DNA from 4 places in the Devosia sp. XK-2 genome. Region 1 is predicted to be linked to each of the others. Evidence: predicted binding sites of a transcription regulator. Region 1 holds the regulator's gene; each other region holds the start of a gene.

What was found. The regulator LexA, encoded in region 1, represses DNA repair genes until DNA is damaged. The targets are predictions, from matches to a motif close to TGTTCNNNNTGTGTTCNG.
Region 2: the regulator LexA is predicted to act here: its motif matches at 2,047-2,064, upstream of dinB (DNA polymerase IV).
Region 3: the regulator LexA is predicted to act here: its motif matches at 2,034-2,051, upstream of V8Z65_RS17930 (YifB family Mg chelatase-like AAA ATPase).
Region 4: the regulator LexA is predicted to act here: its motif matches at 1,785-1,802, upstream of V8Z65_RS05940 (2'-5' RNA ligase family protein).

The regions. Positions count from the first base shown of each region.
Region 1 is NZ_CP146608.1:1,645,626-1,650,133, forward strand. Features, by position in the region: gene V8Z65_RS07895 (IlvD/Edd family dehydratase) at 1-1,236, shown strand, start outside; gene V8Z65_RS07900 (NUDIX domain-containing protein) at 1,374-1,781, opposite strand; gene V8Z65_RS07905 (nuclear transport factor 2 family protein) at 1,771-2,157, opposite strand; gene lexA (transcriptional repressor LexA) at 2,159-2,875, opposite strand; gene glp (gephyrin-like molybdotransferase Glp) at 3,003-4,205, opposite strand; gene moaC (cyclic pyranopterin monophosphate synthase MoaC) at 4,202-4,508, opposite strand, start outside.
Region 2 is NZ_CP146608.1:1,443,138-1,447,645, reverse strand. Features, by position in the region: gene V8Z65_RS06965 (SRPBCC family protein) at 1-20, shown strand, start outside; gene V8Z65_RS06960 (GFA family protein) at 126-542, opposite strand; gene dinB (DNA polymerase IV) at 740-2,026, opposite strand; gene V8Z65_RS06950 (alpha/beta family hydrolase) at 2,159-2,803, shown strand; gene V8Z65_RS06945 (ABC transporter ATP-binding protein) at 2,821-3,633, opposite strand; gene V8Z65_RS06940 (iron chelate uptake ABC transporter family permease subunit) at 3,649-4,508, opposite strand, start outside.
Region 3 is NZ_CP146608.1:3,631,480-3,635,987, reverse strand. Features, by position in the region: gene V8Z65_RS17935 (NUDIX domain-containing protein) at 1-436, opposite strand, end outside; gene V8Z65_RS17930 (YifB family Mg chelatase-like AAA ATPase) at 453-1,979, opposite strand; gene V8Z65_RS17925 (GH25 family lysozyme) at 2,165-3,001, shown strand; gene V8Z65_RS17920 (SPFH domain-containing protein) at 3,086-4,087, shown strand; gene V8Z65_RS17915 (NfeD family protein) at 4,099-4,508, shown strand, end outside.
Region 4 is NZ_CP146608.1:1,242,015-1,246,522, forward strand. Features, by position in the region: gene guaA (glutamine-hydrolyzing GMP synthase) at 12-1,583, shown strand; gene V8Z65_RS05940 (2'-5' RNA ligase family protein) at 1,818-2,408, shown strand; gene V8Z65_RS05945 (tetratricopeptide repeat protein) at 2,497-3,261, shown strand; gene der (ribosome biogenesis GTPase Der) at 3,289-4,508, shown strand, end outside.

The DNA.
Region 1 (4,508 bases):
ATTGAGCTCGTTGCGTCCTCGGCACCGTCCACGGGCTATTGCAACACCATGGGCACAGCTTCGACGATGAATTCGCTGGCCGAGGCCCTGGGCATGCAATTGCCGGGCTCAGCGGCCATTCCCGCGCCCTACCGCGACCGCCAGGAAATGGCCTATCGTACCGGCAAGCGCGCCGTGGAAATGGTGCATGAGGATCTCAAGCCCTCGGACATCCTGACCAAGGAGAATTTCCTCAACGCCATCGTCGTCAATTCGGCAATTGGCGGCTCGACCAATGCGCCGATCCATATCAACGCCATCGCCAAGCACATTGGTGTCGATCTCAAGATCGACGAATGGCAGCAACATGGCCATAAGGTCCCGTTGCTGGTCAATTTGCAGCCGGCCGGCGAATATCTAGGCGAAGACTACTACCACGCCGGTGGTGTGCCGGCCGTCGTCAACGAGCTGATGACGCAGGGCCTGATCCACGAGAACGCGCCGACGGTAAACGGCAAGACCATTGGCGAAAACTGCCGAACCACCGTCATCGAGGACGACAAGGTCATCCGGCACTTCAACGACCCGCTCAAAGCCGAGGCCGGGTTCCTGGTGCTGCGCGGCAACCTGTTCGACAATGCGATCATGAAGACCAGCGTTATCAGCCCCGAATTCAAGGAACGATATCTGTCCGATCCGGCGCATCCCAATATGTTCGAGGGTAAGGCGGTGGTCTTTGACGGCCCCGAGGACTACCACCATCGCATTGATGACCCGGCGCTCGACATCGACGAGCACACGCTGCTGTTCATGCGTGGCGCTGGGCCTGTAGGCTATCCGGGCGCAGCGGAAGTGGTGAACATGCGTCCGCCTGCTTATCTCATCAAGAAGGGTGTTTCCTCGCTCGCTTGCATTGGCGACGGTCGTCAGTCCGGCACATCGGGCTCGCCCTCGATTCTCAACGCGTCCCCCGAAGCCGCCGCCGGAGGCAATCTCGCTATTCTCAAGACGGGCGACCGGGTGCGCATCGATCTCAACAAGGGCGAAGCGAATATCCTGATCTCCAATGAGGAAATCGCGAGCCGCCGCGCTGCGCTCGAGGCCGATGGCGGCTACAAATTCCCCAGGCACCAGACGCCCTGGCAGGAAATCCAGCGCGGGCTCGTGGGCCAGTTGGGCGATGGCGCCATCCTCAAACCGGCCGAGAAATACCAGCGTATTGCCCAGACTGAGGGCGTGCCGCGCGACAATCACTAGGTTAATTCACCGCGAGCGAACTATCGGGCCCGTCGCCTTGAGGGGAGGGGCGATAGCGGGGCGTCAATCTGAATGTAAAATGCTATAGGTGCCCCGCACGAAACTACCAAAGGTCCGCCGCCTTGGCGGACCTTTTCTCATGGCTGGCGGGCACGGATCTCATTGAGCGCGCGCCTATAGATCTCGTGCCAATCCGGACCAGGACCATCCCTCAGCGGCCACCAGCGAAAAGCGAAGCGATGTCCGCCGTCGTCGGCGCAGAAAAACGCGAAGTGATCGGGCTGGGGCGGCACATCGACCGGCACGAAATGCCAGAGCTGCCCATCCGCAATATTCAGGCTCGACCAACTCACGCCGCTTCCAACGGTGCCAACCAAACCGGCCTCTTCAGCCAGTTCCCGAAGCGCGCCGTCTACTACGCGCTCGCCTGGCTCAAGCGTCCCCTTGACGAGCTGACAGCCAGCCAGCGGGTGTTTGAAAGCCAATATCTCGAGACTGTCCCTCGGCCCTCTCAGCACATAGGGGCAAACCTTTTCAACCAGCATCGACGGGCTCGGCGCTCAGATGCTCATGCACGACCTTCCAGCCATCAGGCTCCAGCCGCAAAACGCTCGTGCCTCGTCCGCCGCCCTGCGTCAGCTTCCCGTCAACAAGGCCGCGCCAGCCGAACCGATATAGACAGGCCGCCGAGCCATCGCCCTGGCAGAGCCAGCTAAGGTCTTCAATCCAGTAGAATTCATCGGCAATGCGCCGCCAGGTCTTCTCAAAGGCCCGACGCGCCGCATCAACACCGCAATGCGACCCTGAACTGAACCAGAACACGACGTCCTTCGACAGCATCGGCAGCAGGGCATCGAAGCGATGCTCGTTGATCACCTCGCCATAGAAGGCCATTGCGGCCTGTGGCGAGGTGAAACCCATCTCAATACTTCCGCATCAGGCCCACAAGCCGGCCCTGCACCTTGACCCGGTCCGGCGGGAAAATGCGGGTTTCATAGGCCGGATTGGCGGCTTCCAGCGCCACCGTATCGCCCTTGCGGCGTAGGCGCTTTAGGGTCGCTTCTTCGTCATCGACCAATGCGACAATGATCTCGCCGGTTGACGCATGTTCCTGCTTCTTGATGAGCACGGTATCGCCATCGAAAATGCCGGCCTCGATCATGGAATCACCACGCACTTCAAGGGCATAGTGCTCGCCGGCGCCCAGCATCTCGGGTGGCACAGCGATCGTATGGGAGTGGGTCTGAATGGCCTCGATGGGTGTACCGGCCGCGATGCGGCCCATGACCGGAATGGATACTGGACGGGCGTAATCGTCTGATCCACCAGGGTTATTTCGGGGCGGCGAGGCGACCTTGCCCAGATTGCCCTCTATAACGGAGGGCTCGAAGCGTGCCTTGCGCCCACCCAGCGACGGGTTCATGGAATCTGGGAGCTTGACCACTTCCAGCGCCCGGGCCCGGTTGGGCAGGCGGCGGATGAAGCCGCGCTCTTCAAGCGCCGTGATCAGCCGGTGGATGCCAGATTTCGATGCGAGATCAAGGGCATCCTTCATCTCGTCAAAGCTCGGGGGAATGCCGCTCTCCTTCATCCTTTCGTGGATGAACATCAGCAGCTCGTGTTGTTTGCGTGTCAGCATTGGCCCCACAACCCCAGAATCGGAACATAGACGGAACGACCATACATGTTCCATTTATGTTCTGCAATAGCTCCGGCCGGAGGCCAGGACCCCGTTAATGAAGGGGTTCTGAACAAACTGACAGGAATCAGAAGGCGTCGATGGGGAGGGCCTCGACCAGGGCGCCGGCCGGTCGCCCGGGATCCAGCTCGGGCTGCACGATCAGGAGGTCCGCGGCCGCAAGAGACGATGTGTGTCCACTATCGGTCTGGCTGATGGGTTCCGCCATGGGACCGTACTCTCTCTGCAGCAGCCGGGCGCGCATGAAGTGGCGGCGGGCCGTATTCGGGGGTGTGGCGGCGGCCAACGGCAAATGCCAGGTCAGGGGGGCCGGTGCGCCAAGCCAGGCGCGCAGGGCAGGCTTTATGAAGACAAGGGCGGTCACCATGGCCGAAACCGGATTGCCGGGCAGGCCGAAGACCAGAGTTTTGCCGCTCGTACCGAACATCAGCGGCTTGCCCGGCCGCATATTGATGCGCCAGAAGTCGAGGGTAACGCCCAGCTCCTTGAGCACATCCTGGACGAGATCATGCTCGCCCACCGAAGCGCCACCCGTCGTAATCAGGACATCGGGCTCTTCCGCAAAGGCTTTCGACAGCCGTTCGCGCAAAGACGCTGCGTCGTCCGGAATGATGCCATGATCGCGGATGGTGCTGGCATAGGGCGCCAGCATGGCGGTGAGGCCAAAACTGTTGGAGGCCACGATCTGGTCCGGGCCGAGCGGGTTGCCGGGCAAGACCAGTTCGTCGCCAGTCGCCATCAGCGCGATGCGCGGCCGCCTGGCCGCCACGAGTTCAGCTTTGTTGGCCGCCGCAGCGACAGCGATCTGCATCGGCGTCAGGCATGTTCCTGGGCCAATCAGCACCTGACCCGTCGCAAAATCGTTACCCTTCGGACGAATGCTGTGACCAAGCCGGGCAGGGGCCGTGAACCGGACCTTTTCGCCTTCCCGGACGGCTTCTTCCTGCATGATGACCGTATCCGCGCCCGGCGGAACCGGCGCACCGGTGAAAATGCGGACAGCCTGTCTGTGGCCGACCGATCCCGGAAAACCGGCGCCGGCCTGTGACGTACCGATGACGTCGAGCCAAATATCCTCCGCAACGTCCGCTGCCCTCATGGCATAGCCGTCCATGGCGCTGGCGTCGAAAGGGGGCTGGTCGTGATCGGCAATGACGGGGGCGTAAAGGACCCGCCCAGCGGCCGCGCTCAATGTGACGATTTCACCGGCGGGGGCAGGCACTCGCGCCAGAATGGCCTTCAAGGCCTCGTCGACCGGCAAGAGGCTCATGGCGTCCGCACAAAGTCGCCGGACTTGCCGCCGGATTTTTCGACAAGGCAGAGATCGGAGATGACCATGGCCCGGTCGATGGCCTTGGCCATGTCATAGAGCGTTAGGGCGGCAGTCGAAGCGGCGGTCAACGCCTCCATCTCTACCCCGGTCTGGCCGGTCGTCTCGGCGGCCGCCCGAATGCGGATGCTGGTCTCGCTGTCGGCCTCGATATCGACGCTGACCTTGGTCAGCGGGATCGGATGGCAAAGCGGGATCAATTCGGCAGTTTTCTTGGCGGCCATGATGCCGGCAATGCGGGCC
Region 2 (4,508 bases), 200 kb from region 1:
CAGCCTTGCTCGCGGAGTAAGAAGGCGGCAATTTGGGGCCGTTCCGCTGCCGGTGGCCAATCCCGCAGAACAGGCGCTGCAGGACGAATGGCGTTCGGGTGTGGCCCTCACGGCCTTCCTGGTCTCTATTGCCCGTAAGCGGTTCCATCTGCGGCGATACCGGGGAGTGGCGGCAACCAGGGCAGAACCGATCGGTACCAGAATTGACGTTTTGGTGCCAATTCGCGCCTCTGAGTCAGGACGCCCACGCGAAGGCCGAGGCTTCTTGACCCGGCAGGCTCGTCGGAAGTCGCATAGATTGGAGAACCGCATTCGGCGCAAAATGCCTGTTGCCGCTTCCTGCCACTCTCGGCGGTCTTCACGTAAATTTTCGGCACCCCGGTTTTGAGATGAAATTGGCTCTCCGGACACGGCACCATAACCCGGAAAGCGGTACCGGAAAGCTGCTGGCAATCGGTGCAATGACAAATGCGAACCCGTTCGGGGTCGATGTCCGCTTCGAATGTGATTGCGCCACAATGGCACGATCCGTCCACTTTCATCCTGGCCTCCTGCATGCGTAGTGAGCAATTTCAGCACGTCGGGCTGTTTTGCCGCAAACTTTTATCTCGCCCACTGACTGGCCATGACGGCGTTGGGGTGCCCGTCTTCGCAGTTCGAGCGTGGCTCTCATGGCCTTCTTGACTTGAAGGGCTCCACTGGAGCCCTTCAAGTCAATGCCAAGTGTCTTCGAAGCGCCTCAAACCTCTCCGCTGGAGAGGTTTGCCCGATGGGACGGCGCCAAGCTTTTCTCGGCCAGTTCGCGGAAGGCGTCGGGCACGGATTTCGGTCGTTCGAGTTGGGTAATGGCGTAGCCGATGGCCTGGCGGCCGAAACGCGCGCGCGCCCTGTCCATGGCCTGGTCGGCGGAGAAGCGAGCCGCGCCCCGGCGAGTGCCGGGTCGATGTCGTTCATCATCAAGGTCCAGGGGCAATTCGAGCTGGAGATGAGGCTGTGCGCCGATATGTGAAACGGAGATGGCGAGAAGAGTAATAACCTTTTCTTGTGCGTGCTCACCAAGCGCCACACGTACCAACTCCTCGGCAATTTCGGCGACGATGAGAGTGGCAGAAACCGGCGCGTCAAGGGTATGCGAGCGGGTGATGGCACGCATATCGGCAAAGCGGATGCGCACGGTAATCGTGCGGCCAGCCAGTCCCTTGGCGCGCAAGCGCGCGGTGATGCGGTCGGCCAGGTAACGCAGGGTCGGCTTATAGGTGGCCTCCGTGGCCGGCCTGCGGCCGAGTGCGGACTGGGCGCCGACAGAACGGGCGCTTTGGCGGGTTTCGACAGCGCGGGTGTCGCGGTCCCAGGCCAGATCGGACAACTTTTCGCCCAGGGCCTCGCCCAGCAGACCGCGCAGAGACTTGCCAGGCGTACTGGCCAATTGGCCGATTGTCGCAATGCCCTCCTGCTTGAGCCGCGCCTCGGTGACCGGCCCAACACCCCACATAAGGCCCACGGGCAGATCGTGCAGGAATTCGAGTTCGGTACCAGGGCGGACCACGACAAGCCCGTCGGGCTTCGCCACCTGGGAGGCGACCTTTGCCAAGTGTTTGGTACGTGCTACGCCGACCGAAATAGGCAAGCCCAATTCGTCGCGCACACGCCGGCGGATGGTCGCGGCAATCTCCTCGGGCGGGCCAAAAAGATGGGTGCAGCCAGCGACATCGGCAAAGGCCTCGTCAATGGAGATGCGTTCCACCAGCGGGGTAAAATCGCGCATGACGGCAATCGCGGCGTCACCCAGTCGCTGATATTGGTCAAAGTGGCCGGGGGTGAAGATGAGGTGCGGGCACAGTTCACGCGCGCGGCGCCCGGACATGCCGCCACGCACGCCGAAAGCCTTAGCCTGGTAAGACGCGGCGAGCACGACCCCGCCCCCAACGGCCATAGCCTTGCCGCGCAAATCCGGATTCAGCAATTGCTCGACCGAGGCATAGAAGGAGTCGAGATCGGCATGAAGAATGGTCGCCGCGGCAGCCATGGCGTCACCTATGCGATATGTGTTCTTATTTTGTTCTGTCGCGACCGCTATTGTCAATGGCTGGATCGGAATGGCACACCAGACCGGGCGATGGATGGACGACCGCAGGGACCGGCCGAGGGCTGAGAGGACATGGCAATAGAATTTCTCTTTGACGGCCCGGAAGAGGCGGCGGCAACCTTGCTGTTGGCGCATGGCGCCGGAGCGCCCATGGACTCTGCATCGATGACTGCCGCCGCCAAGGCTCTGGCCGAGCAGGGCCTCCGGATCGCACGGTTCGAATTCGGCTATATGGCCGCTCGGCGGAGCGGTGACGGACGCAAGCCGCCGCCCAAGGCCGAGAAATTGATGCCGGAATATCGAGCCGCTGTATATGAACTCGGGCGGACGAATGGCCCATTGATCATCGGCGGTAAGTCGATGGGCGGCCGGGTGGCGAGCATGATAGCCGACGAGCTCTTTGCGGCGGGACGTATTGCGGGCCTAGCATGCCTTGGTTATCCGTTTCATCCGCTCGGCAAGCCGGAGCAATTACGGACAGCGCATCTGGAGGGCCTGCGAACCCCTGCCCTGCTCATTCAAGGCGCGCGGGACGAGTTCGGCACCAGGGACGAGGTTGCGCACTATGAGCTGTCGTCGCAGATCGGACTTATCTGGCTGGAGGATGGCGACCATGACCTCAAACCACGCAAGACCATTTCCGGCTATTCTGCGGCGGACCATTTGCGAACCATGGCAAGTGAAGTGGCGCGGTGGATCGATAGATTGTCGAGCTAGCGACCCTGCAGACACGTTCAGGCCGCCGCCTTTTCGACATGGTGCCGGCCAATAGGCACGATCATCGGCGTGTTGGAGACCGGATCGAGCATAATATGCGAGGTCATGCCGAAAACGTCTTTCACGACGGCCTGGGTGACCACGTCTATAGGCCGGCCCGCCGCGACGATTTTGCCCGCCTTCATGGCCACAAGGTGGTCGGCATAGCGGCAGGCAAGGTTCAAATCATGCAGCACCACGACCACGGTACGGCCGCGATGCCTGACGAGGTCGGTCAGCAGGTCAAGCACTTCCACCTGGTGATTGATGTCGAGAAAAGTCGTGGGTTCGTCGAGCAGAAGCAGATCGGTTTGCTGCGCCAAAGCCATGGCAATCCAGACGCGCTGGCGCTGACCACCGGAGAGCTCGTCAACAGGGCGATCGGCCAGTTCGGCAGTGTCGGTGGCGACCAGCGCCTCGGCAACAGCCGCGTCGTCTTCAGGCGTCCAACGACGAAACCAGCCCTGGTGTGGATAGCGGCCACGGCCCACCAGATCTGTCACGGAAATGGCGTCTGGAGCGACGGGGCTTTGCGGCAGGACACCGAGCACGGTTGCAACATCGCGTGTCGGCAATTGATGGATGGGCTTGCCATCGAGATAGACAGCGCCACGCGTCGGTATCAGCAGGCGGGCCAGACCTCGTAGCAACGTGGACTTGCCGCAAGCGTTGGCGCCGACGATGGCTGTGAGCTTGCCAGGCGGCAGGGTCAGATCGAGGCTCGAGACTATCTGGCGTTCGCCATAGGCAAGATCGAGGCCGGCGGCGAGAAGCTGGTGATTTGCAGACATGGTCAGATCCCGAAATCAGTTGACGCGGCCGGACCGGCCTGAGGCCATCAACAGCCATAGCAGGAAGAGAGCGCCACAGGCGCCCGTGACGACACCGACGGGCAATTGCACCGATGGCAAAAGATGTTGGGCCAGTAAATCCGAGAGCAGCATGACCAGGGCGCCCATCAGCGCCGCTTGCGGAAAGCCGCGCCCTGCCCCTTTGAGCAGGCCGCGCGCCAACGGGCCCGAAACGAAGGCGACAAATCCGACCGGTCCGACAGCGGCGGTAGCGAATGCGGCAAAACCCACGGCCACCAGCATCAGGCCAAGGCGGGTCCATTCGACCGGCGCGCCGAGGGCGCGCGCAGTATCTTCGCCCAGTTCCATCGCGTCGAGGACGCGCACCAGCCCGATCAATAGTGGCACCAAGACCAGCATGGCGCCAGCCAAGACAATAGAGTCGCCGGGGCGCGCAGCATTGAGGCTGCCCACGAGCCAGGCCATGGCCTGTTGCACCTCGTTAAGACGAGCGCGGGTGAACAGATAGGAAATGGTGGCGGCGAGCATGGCCGCCATGCCGATGCCGATCAGGACAACACGGAAGGCGGTAACGCCATTGCGCCAGGCGAGGAGATAAATGGCCAGGGCCGTGAGAACCGCACCGCCAAAGGCGCCGAAGGACACGGCCACGCCCGACCAGCCCAGAGTGATGATACAGAAGACGGCGGCGGCGCTGGCACCATGGGCGATGCCGATAATATCGGGACTGGCCAAGGGGTTACGCAGAAGTGTTTGGAAAATGATTCCGGCGAGGGCGAAGGCGCCGCCGGACAGGATAGCCAGAATGGCCCGCGGCAGGCGGACCTGCAGAACGATGAAATCGACGCCGCGAT
Region 3 (4,508 bases), 1.8 Mb from region 1:
GCAAGGGCAGTTTGATCGGGCTGGGAAAGCCGGTCCGCAATTCGTCCCAGAAACGGTCGCGCAGGATCTCGGGGAAAACATGGCCTTCGGGCAGGGCGTGGCGGGCAAACCAGCCGGCCTCGCTGATCGCTTCGCCTTCGGCGGGATTGGCCGAGACGTCGATGTCACCAGAGACGTAATCGGCCAGGAACCAGAATTTCACCATGCGCGCGGAGGGGTCGATCAGCTCATCGATATAGGCCATGGCCCGTGCCCTGACCCTGACGCCGGCCTCCTCGAAAGCCTCTCGTTCCGCGGCTTCATGCAGCTCTTCGCTGCCTTCGGCGCCGCCGCCAGGGCCGGCCCAGAAGTCATGGATGCCCGGGCGATAGTGCCGAACCAGCAGAATATGATCGTCCCGCAAGGCGAGAACGCCAGCGGAAATGCGGTGTTTCATGGGAAAATCCGTCTGGTTAGCTGGCACCGAAATTGAGCCTATAGCTCAGCGCTTCGGCAATGTGGGGCCGGCTAACCTTATCGGAGGCGGAGAGATCGGCAAGAGTGCGCGCCACTTTGAGCACGCGATGATAGGCGCGGGCCGAAAGGCTGAAGCGTTCGGCGGCCTGCAAGAGCAGGGATTGGCTTTCCCGATCCGGCTCGACCAGCTTTTCAATGAGGGCCGCGGGTGCGGCTGCATTGGTCAGGACCTGGCCGTGACCGGCCTGGGCATAGCGCTGGCGCTGCCGCTCGCGCGCCGCCGCGACGCGTTGTGCGACCTTGGCCGAACTTTCCGCCGGGGCTGCGGGCGCGATCATATCGGCAGCGCTGACCGCGGGCACATCGATGCGGATATCGATACGATCCAGAAACGGTCCTGAGACCCGCGCCTGATAATCCCCGGCGCAGGCCGGGCCGCGCTTGCAACTATGGCCCGGCGTGCCGGCCATGCCGCATTTGCACGGATTCATCGCAGCGATCAGCTGGAACCTCGAGGGATAGGCAACCCGCGCATTGGCGCGGGCGATCACCGTCTCGCCGCTTTCGAGCGGCTGGCGCAGGCTATCGAGCACATTGGGCGCAAATTCGGGCAATTCGTCGAGAAAGAGCACGCCATTATGGGCCAGGCTCGCCTCGCCCGGCCGCACTTTGAGGCCGCCGCCCACCAGGGCTGCCATGGAGGCCGAATGGTGCGGCGCACGGAACGGGCGCCGATCGGAAAGCGCGCCGCCGGCCAATTCGCCGGCAATGGACTGGATCATGGAGATGTCGAGCAATTCGCGCGGCGAAAGCGGCGGCAGGATGGAGGGCAGGCGCGCCGCCAGCATGGATTTGCCTGCGCCGGGCGGCCCGACCATCAGCATATTGTGGCCACCGGCGGCAGCCACCTCCAGCGCGCGCCGCGCCACCGCCTGGCCGCGGACATCGATCAGGTCGGGCAGGTCTCCGGGCGCGGCCAATTGCCGGGCCGGTTGCGGCCGGGCCTGCAATTGATGACCGGTCAGATGATTGGCGAGGCCAATCAGGCTTTCGGCCGCGATAATGTCGATCTCTTCCCCGGCCCAGGCGGCCTCCGAGCCGGAGGGTTGGGGACAGATGATCCCCAGGCCCTTGGCGCTTGCCGCCATGGCCGCGGGCAGAACGCCCCCGACATGGGCCAGGCGTCCGTCCAGTCCCAATTCGCCCAAGGCCACATAGCCCTCGAGCGCGTCCTGCGGAATGGCACCCAGTGCCCCCATCAGCGCTAGGGCGATGGGCAGATCATAGTGGCTGCCTTCCTTGGGCAGGTCGGCCGGCGCCAGATTGATGGTAATGCGTTTGGGCGGAAGCCCGAGGCCTGAGGCAGTCAGCGCGGCGCGCACCCGTTCGCCGCTTTCGCGCACTGCCTTGTCGGGCAAGCCGACCAGCACCAAGGCCGGAAAACCCGGCGCAATCTGCGCCTGCACGTCGACCGGCACGGCCTCAATGCCCTGAAACGCCACAGTCGTTACGCGGGTGACCATCGGCTTTGCCCCCAATTGCCGCCGGTAACGCTAGCAGATCACTTCGGGCGCAGCAAGAACGAAGAGCGAACGAAAGATGGCCTGTTAACCATGCCTGCTGCCACAAAGGTTACCCTAAATCTCCATTAACCGGGCCGTGTTGAATCAAATGTCAGCTTTGGTTCTTGCGTTCGAGTTCTTCTGAAATGGCCCTGTCCCTGTCCCGCTCCGTCTCCGCCGCCTTTCGCGGCGCCGTTCTGGGCCTTGCCGTGGCGGCCCTGGCCGCCTGTGGCAGCATGGGCGGGCTTTATAGTGCCATTCCGGGCGACAATCGCCCGCATGCCGGCGTCGACCGGGCGCGCGGCATGCCCATCCAGGGGATCGACGTGGCGCGATATCAGGAAAATGTCGATTTTGCCCGCGCCCGGGCCGGGGGCACGCATTTCGTCTTCATGAAGGCCACCGAAGGCAAGGATTATGTCGATCCCAATTTCCGCGCCAATTGGGAACGCGCCCGTGATGCCGGCATGCCGCGGGGCGCCTATCACTTCATGACCTGGTGTTCGCTGGCTTCCGAACAGGCGGCCTGGTTCACCCAGAACGTGCCCTATGATCCGAGCGCCCTGCCACCGGTGCTGGATCTGGAATGGAACAACCATTCGAGCTGCAAGACCAAGCCCAACAAGGCCGATGCGCTCGAAAAAATCCGGCTGATGCTCGATGTGATGGAGCGCCATACCGGCAAGCTGCCCATCATTTATACCGATATGACTTTCCACCGCGATATTCTGGCGGGCGAATATTTCCCCAATGCCTTCTGGCTGCGCTCGACCGCCGCCGAGCCGCATGAGCGCTATGACAATCGGCCCTGGACCTTCTGGCAATATACCCAGACCGGCATCGTGCCTGGCGTACGCGGCGAGGTGGATCGCAACGTGTTCTATGGCTCGACCGAGGACTGGCTGATGTTCCTCTATACCGGCTGCGATCCGCGCGCCGTGGCGGCCCTGCAGGCCAGCGGCCGGTGCCTGCCGGCCAAATAGGCCCGCCTCGGCCGTTTGCGCTGTTCAAGCCCGGCGCTGCCGCATAATGTCACCCGGCGTGCCGGGCCAAGGGGAGACATGGGAATGGGTATTTTCAACGATCTGGGGCTCGATGGGTTGAGTGTGACCCTGATCGGGCTGGGTATCCTGCTTGTGCTGGTGCTGTTTGCAGGCGCCAAGACCGTGCCGCAGGGCTATAATTTCACCATTGAGCGGTTCGGCAAATATACCCGTACGCTCAAGCCCGGCCTCAACCTGATCGTGCCCTTCATCGATACGATCGGCAAGAAGATGAATGTGATGGAGCAGGTGCTGGACGTGCCGCACCAGGAGGTCATCACGCGGGACAATGCCACGGTCACGGCCAATGGCGTCACCTTCTACCAAATCCTGGATGCCGCCTCGGCGGCCTATGAGGTGACCAATCTCGAAAATGCCATTCTCAACCTCACCATGACCAATATCCGTTCGGTCATGGGCTCGATGGATCTCGATTCGCTATTGTCCAATCGCGACGAGATCAATGACCGGGTCCTGCGCGTGGTCGATGCCGCCGTATCGCCCTGGGGTGTCAAAATCACCCGCATCGAGATCAAGGATATCGATCCGCCCAAGGATCTGGTGGAATCGATGGGCCGGCAGATGAAGGCGGAACGCGAAAAGCGTGCCACCATTCTGGAAGCCGAGGGCCGGCGGCAGGCCGCCATTCTCAAGGCCGAGGGGGAAAAGCAGGCCCAGGTGCTCGAAGCCGAAGGCCGCCGCGAGGCCGCTTTCCGCGATGCCGAGGCCCGGGAACGCGCGGCGGAAGCCGAGGCCAAGGCGACCCAATTGGTGTCCGAGGCCATTGCCGCGGGCAATGTGCAGGCAATCAATTATTTCGTGGCCAATAATTACATCAAGGCGCTGGAGAAGGTGGCCACCTCGCCCAATCAGAAGCTGCTGATGCTGCCCGTCGAGGCCTCCAGCGTCATCGGGGCTATTGGCGGCATTGCCGAAATTGCCAGGGAGACCTTCGGCGCGGACAGGCCTGTGCAACCGCGCGCGTCCGGCCGCCCGCCCAATAGCACAAATCCCGGCCAGGGCTGACGGGACACGCCATGCAGATCGTCAATTTCCTTATCGAGAACGGTCCCTGGAGCTGGATCGTGGCCGGGCTGGTGCTACTGGCGCTTGAGCTGGTCCTGCCCGGCGGGTTCCTGCTCTGGATGGGCATTGCCGGCATCCTGACCGGCATTCTCACCCTGTTCCAGCCGCTGGCCTGGCCCGTGCAATGGCTGATTTTTGGCGTGCTCTCGCTGGTCTCGATCCTGATCTGGTTGCGCCTGACCCGCAACCGCTCGTCCCAGACCGACCGGCCTCTGCTCAATCAGCGCACCGATCATTTCATCGGCCAGGAAGCGGTGCTCGACCAGCCGATCGTGGACGGCTTCGGCCGCTTGACGCTGGGTGATACCAAATGGCGCATCAGCGGGCCGGACCTGCCTGCCGGGCAGCGTGTGCGCATTGT
Region 4 (4,508 bases), 400 kb from region 1:
AAAGGCTCGCCATGCAGCACCCAGATACCGTCTCCCGTAACGACACCATTCTCATTGTCGACTTCGGTTCGCAAGTCACGCAGTTGATTGCGCGCCGCATTCGCGAGACCGGGGTCTATTGCGAAATCCATCCATTCCAGTCCGCAGGCGCGGCCATGGCCGAACTCAACCCGAAAGGCGTGGTGCTGTCGGGCAGCCCGGCCTCGACGCTGGACGAGAACGCCCCCACCATCGATCCGGTCATTCTCGAAGCCGGGGTGCCGATCCTGGGCATATGTTATGGCCAGCAGGCGCTTTGCATGGCGCTGGGAGGCAAGGTCGAGGCCGGGCATCATCGCGAATTCGGCCGTGCCGAGGTGACCGTGCACAAGGCCAACAGCCTTTCGGATGGCGTCTGGGACCTCGATTCGCACCATCAAGTCTGGATGAGCCACGGCGACCGCGTGGTGGCATTGCCTGAAGGGTTCGAGGTGGTGGGCACCTCGCCCAATGCGCCCTTTGCCATGATTGCCAATGAAGAGCGCCGCATCTGGGCGGTGCAGTTCCACCCCGAAGTGGTGCACACGCCCGACGGCGCCAAGCTCTACGCCAATTTTGTGCACAACATTTGCGGCATCGCCAGCAATTGGACCATGGCGGCCTACCGCCAGAAGATGATCGAGAAAATCCGAGAGCAGGTCGGCGGCGGCAAGGTTATTTGCGGCCTTTCGGGCGGTGTCGATTCCTCGGTCGCGGCTGTGCTCATCCATGAAGCGATCGGCGACCAGCTCACCTGCATCTATGTCGATCACGGCCTGATGCGGCTGAACGAGAGCGAGCAGGTCGTCACCATGTTCCGCGACCAGTTCAACATTCCGCTGGTTCATGTCGATGCCGAAGATCTGTTCGTCGGCGAACTGGAAGGCCAGTCGGACCCCGAAACCAAGCGCAAGATCATCGGTCGGCTGTTCATCGAAGTGTTCGAGGAAGAGGCCAAGAAGCTCGGCGGCGCCGATTTCCTGGCCCAGGGCACGCTTTATCCGGACGTGATCGAAAGCGTCTCCTTCACCGGCGGGCCATCGGTCACCATCAAGTCGCACCACAATGTGGGTGGCCTGCCCGAGCGCATGAATATGAAGCTTGTCGAGCCACTGCGCGAATTGTTCAAGGACGAAGTGCGTGCCCTGGGCCGTGAGCTGGGCATTCCCGAAAGCTTCATCGGCCGCCATCCCTTCCCGGGACCGGGCCTGGCCATTCGCTGCCCTGGCGGCATTACCCGCGAAAAGCTCGGCATCCTCAGGCAGGCCGACGCGATCTATCTCGATGAAATCCGCAAGTCCGGCCAGTATGACAAGATTTGGCAAGCCTTTGCCGTGCTCTTGCCGGTACAGACTGTTGGCGTCATGGGTGATGGCCGCACCTATGAATTTGTATGCGCCCTCCGGGCGGTGACCTCGGTCGATGGCATGACTGCCGATTTCTATCAGTTCGACATGAACTTCCTGGGCAAGACGGCAACCCGCATCATCAACGAAGTGCGCGGCATCAACCGGGTGGTCTACGACGTGACGTCCAAACCGCCAGGGACGATTGAGTGGGAGTAGCCACCGGCAGCGCGAAGCGCTGCAAAATCAGTCCGGTGGACTGATTTTAGGTGGCTACGCCCGAATGGCCATGCGCGCAGGGCCCAGCTCCGCAATGGGCGCGATGTCGTGCCGGACACGTGGAAAGTACCCGTACCTGCATGTCCGGTCGATCAACTGTTGCTTCGGCCATCTTGACTCTGTGGCACGGACGATATTTGCTAGAACAAATAGTGAACATTACGGACGGCGATCATGGACATTGAACCGGATATGTTCGGCCACCGGCCATCACCGGTGGAACATAGAAGCTATTTCGCGATCTATCCCGAACCGGCCATTGCGCAGCGGATCGAGCATGAGGCAAGGGTGCTGGGCCGGCAGCACAATGTGCGGCGCGTCGTGCCCGCCGGACGCCTGCATCTGTCGCTCAATGGACTGCAACGCGGGCCGGAACTGGAGCCGCACCAGCTCGAAGAGGCGCTGCTGGCAGGCGACGCCATCCGCCGACCGGCATTCGACCTGATCCTGGATCGCATTCAGACCTGGGACAACGGCCGGTCGGGGCGACGGGGCTCGGTGCCGACCGTCCTGAACTGTTCGGCACCGCCGCGCGAGGCCCTGGCGCTTTATGAGGACTTGCGGCGGCAAATTCGGCAGGCTGGCCTCAGGGTCGGCGGACACCAGTTCAATCCCCATATCACGCTATGGTATGCGCCCGCCCGGCTGCCCGCGCTTGCGCTCCGGTATCCAGTGCATATCCGGGTGAACCGCTTCTGCCTCGTCCATTCGATTGCCGGTGCCGGCCGGGCCGAACATCTGGCCTCCTGGCCGCTGAAATTCTGAGCGCCTATGCCGGGACGCATCTGGTTTGCATTCGTGGGGGCGCGTGATACATGCTGCACCACGCTTTCTTTCTTGCCCTAGGCTCGCCATGTCCAACGAGAACATTTTCCGCGAAATCGACGAGGAGTTGCGCACCGATCGCATGCGGGCGCTGTGGCGGCGCTTTGCGCCTTTCGTCATTGGCGGAGCCATCGCCATCGTTGCGCTGGTGGCCGTCAATGAGGGCTGGTCCTGGTATACCAAGAGCCAGTCGGCGGCGGCCTCGGAGGAATTCTATGGCGCGCTGAATGCGGCCGAGGCCGGCAATCTCGATGAGGCGCTGGCCCAGCTCGACACGCTGGCAGCCAATGGCTCCGGCGGATATCCGGTGCTGGCCGAATTCCGCAAAGCGGCGCTGCTGAGCGACGAGGGCGACGCAGCCGGTGCGGTGGCGGCCTATGACACGCTCGCCAATAACCGATCCAATCCGCGTCTGCGCGAATTGGCATTGCTGCTGGCCGCCAATATCCTGGTCGACCACGGCACCCTCGCCGACGTCGAGGCCCGCATTGCCACGCTGGCCACGGACGACAACCATATGCGCCGCGTGGCGCGCGAACTGCTGGGTCTGGCGCAGTACAAGGCCGGGGACTATGCCGCGGCGGAGGAAAGCTTTCAGGCGGTGATCGACGATCCGCTCGCCCAGTCGGGTGCCCGCAATCGCATGGCCTATTACCTGGCCCAGATGCTGGCCGAGGGCACCGTTGCCGCGGAGGAGCCCGCCGAGGCAGCAGCCGGGCCGGATGGCGCGGACAATGCGGAAGATGCTGTCCAGGGTCAGGCCGCGCCGGCCGAAGAACCGGCAGCCGAATAAGACCAGCGCCTAGCGGGGGAAACCGTCATGACGGTCACTGTTGCCATTGTCGGCCGTCCCAATGTCGGCAAATCCACGCTGTTCAACCGTCTGGTCGGACGCAAGATCGCCCTGGTGGACGACACGCCCGGCGTGACGCGCGACCGCCGCGAGGCCGACGGGCGCATTGCTGATCTCAGCTTCAAGGTGCTAGACACGGCCGGCTATGAGGATGTCAAGGACGGCAGCCTCGAAGACCGCATGCGCCAGCAGACCGAGCTGGCCATCCGCGAGGCCGATGTCATCCTGTTCATGATCGATGCCCGGGCCGGCGTCGTGCCACTCGATCAGCGCTTTGCACAGGTTCTGCGCAAGGCCGGCAAACAGGTTCATCTGGTCGGCAACAAGGCGGAATCGAGCTCGGCGGAAGCAGGTCTTGTCGAGGCCTTCAAGCTCGGCTTCGGTGAACCCATTCCGCTTTCCGCCGAGCATGGCCTGGGGCTGTCGGAACTTTATTCCATCGTCTCGGCCGCGATCGACAAGGCCGAGGAAAAAAGAGCCGCGGAGGCGCTCGAGGGGAAGGGCGATCAGGCCGATCTCGACCTCATGCCGGAGGTTGATGTCGATATCACGCCGGACATGCTCGAAGGCGAAGGGGACGACGCCACCCTGCGCTGGAATCCCCGTCGTCACCTGAACGTGGCCATTGTTGGCCGTCCCAATGCCGGAAAGTCGACTCTGGTCAACCGCATGGTGGGCGAGGACCGCGTGCTGGTGGGACCCGAAGCCGGTATTACCCGCGACAGCATCCTGGTGCCCTGGGAGTGGGAAGGCCGCACGATCAACCTGGTCGATACTGCCGGTATCCGCCGCCGGTCACGCGTGACCGGCAAGCTGGAAAAGCTGGCCGTGGGCGACAGCCTCAGGTCCATCCAATATGCCGAAGTGGTGGTGCTCATGCTCGATGCCACCATTCCGTTCGAAAAGCAGGATCTCGCTCTGGCCGATCTGGTGGAACGCGAGGGCCGCGCCATGGTCATCGCGCTCAATAAATGGGACCTGATCGAAGACAAGAACCGGACCCTTTCCGAATTGCGCGAGGCCTGCGAGCGCCTCCTGCCGCAGCTTCGCGGCGTGCCGCTGGTGACCCTGTCGGGCCTGACCGGACGCAATATCGACAAGCTCATGGACGCCATTTTCGAGATCGAGCGCAGTTGGAATGCCCATGTCTCGACCTCGCGCCTCAACCGCTGGCTGGCGGGCATGGT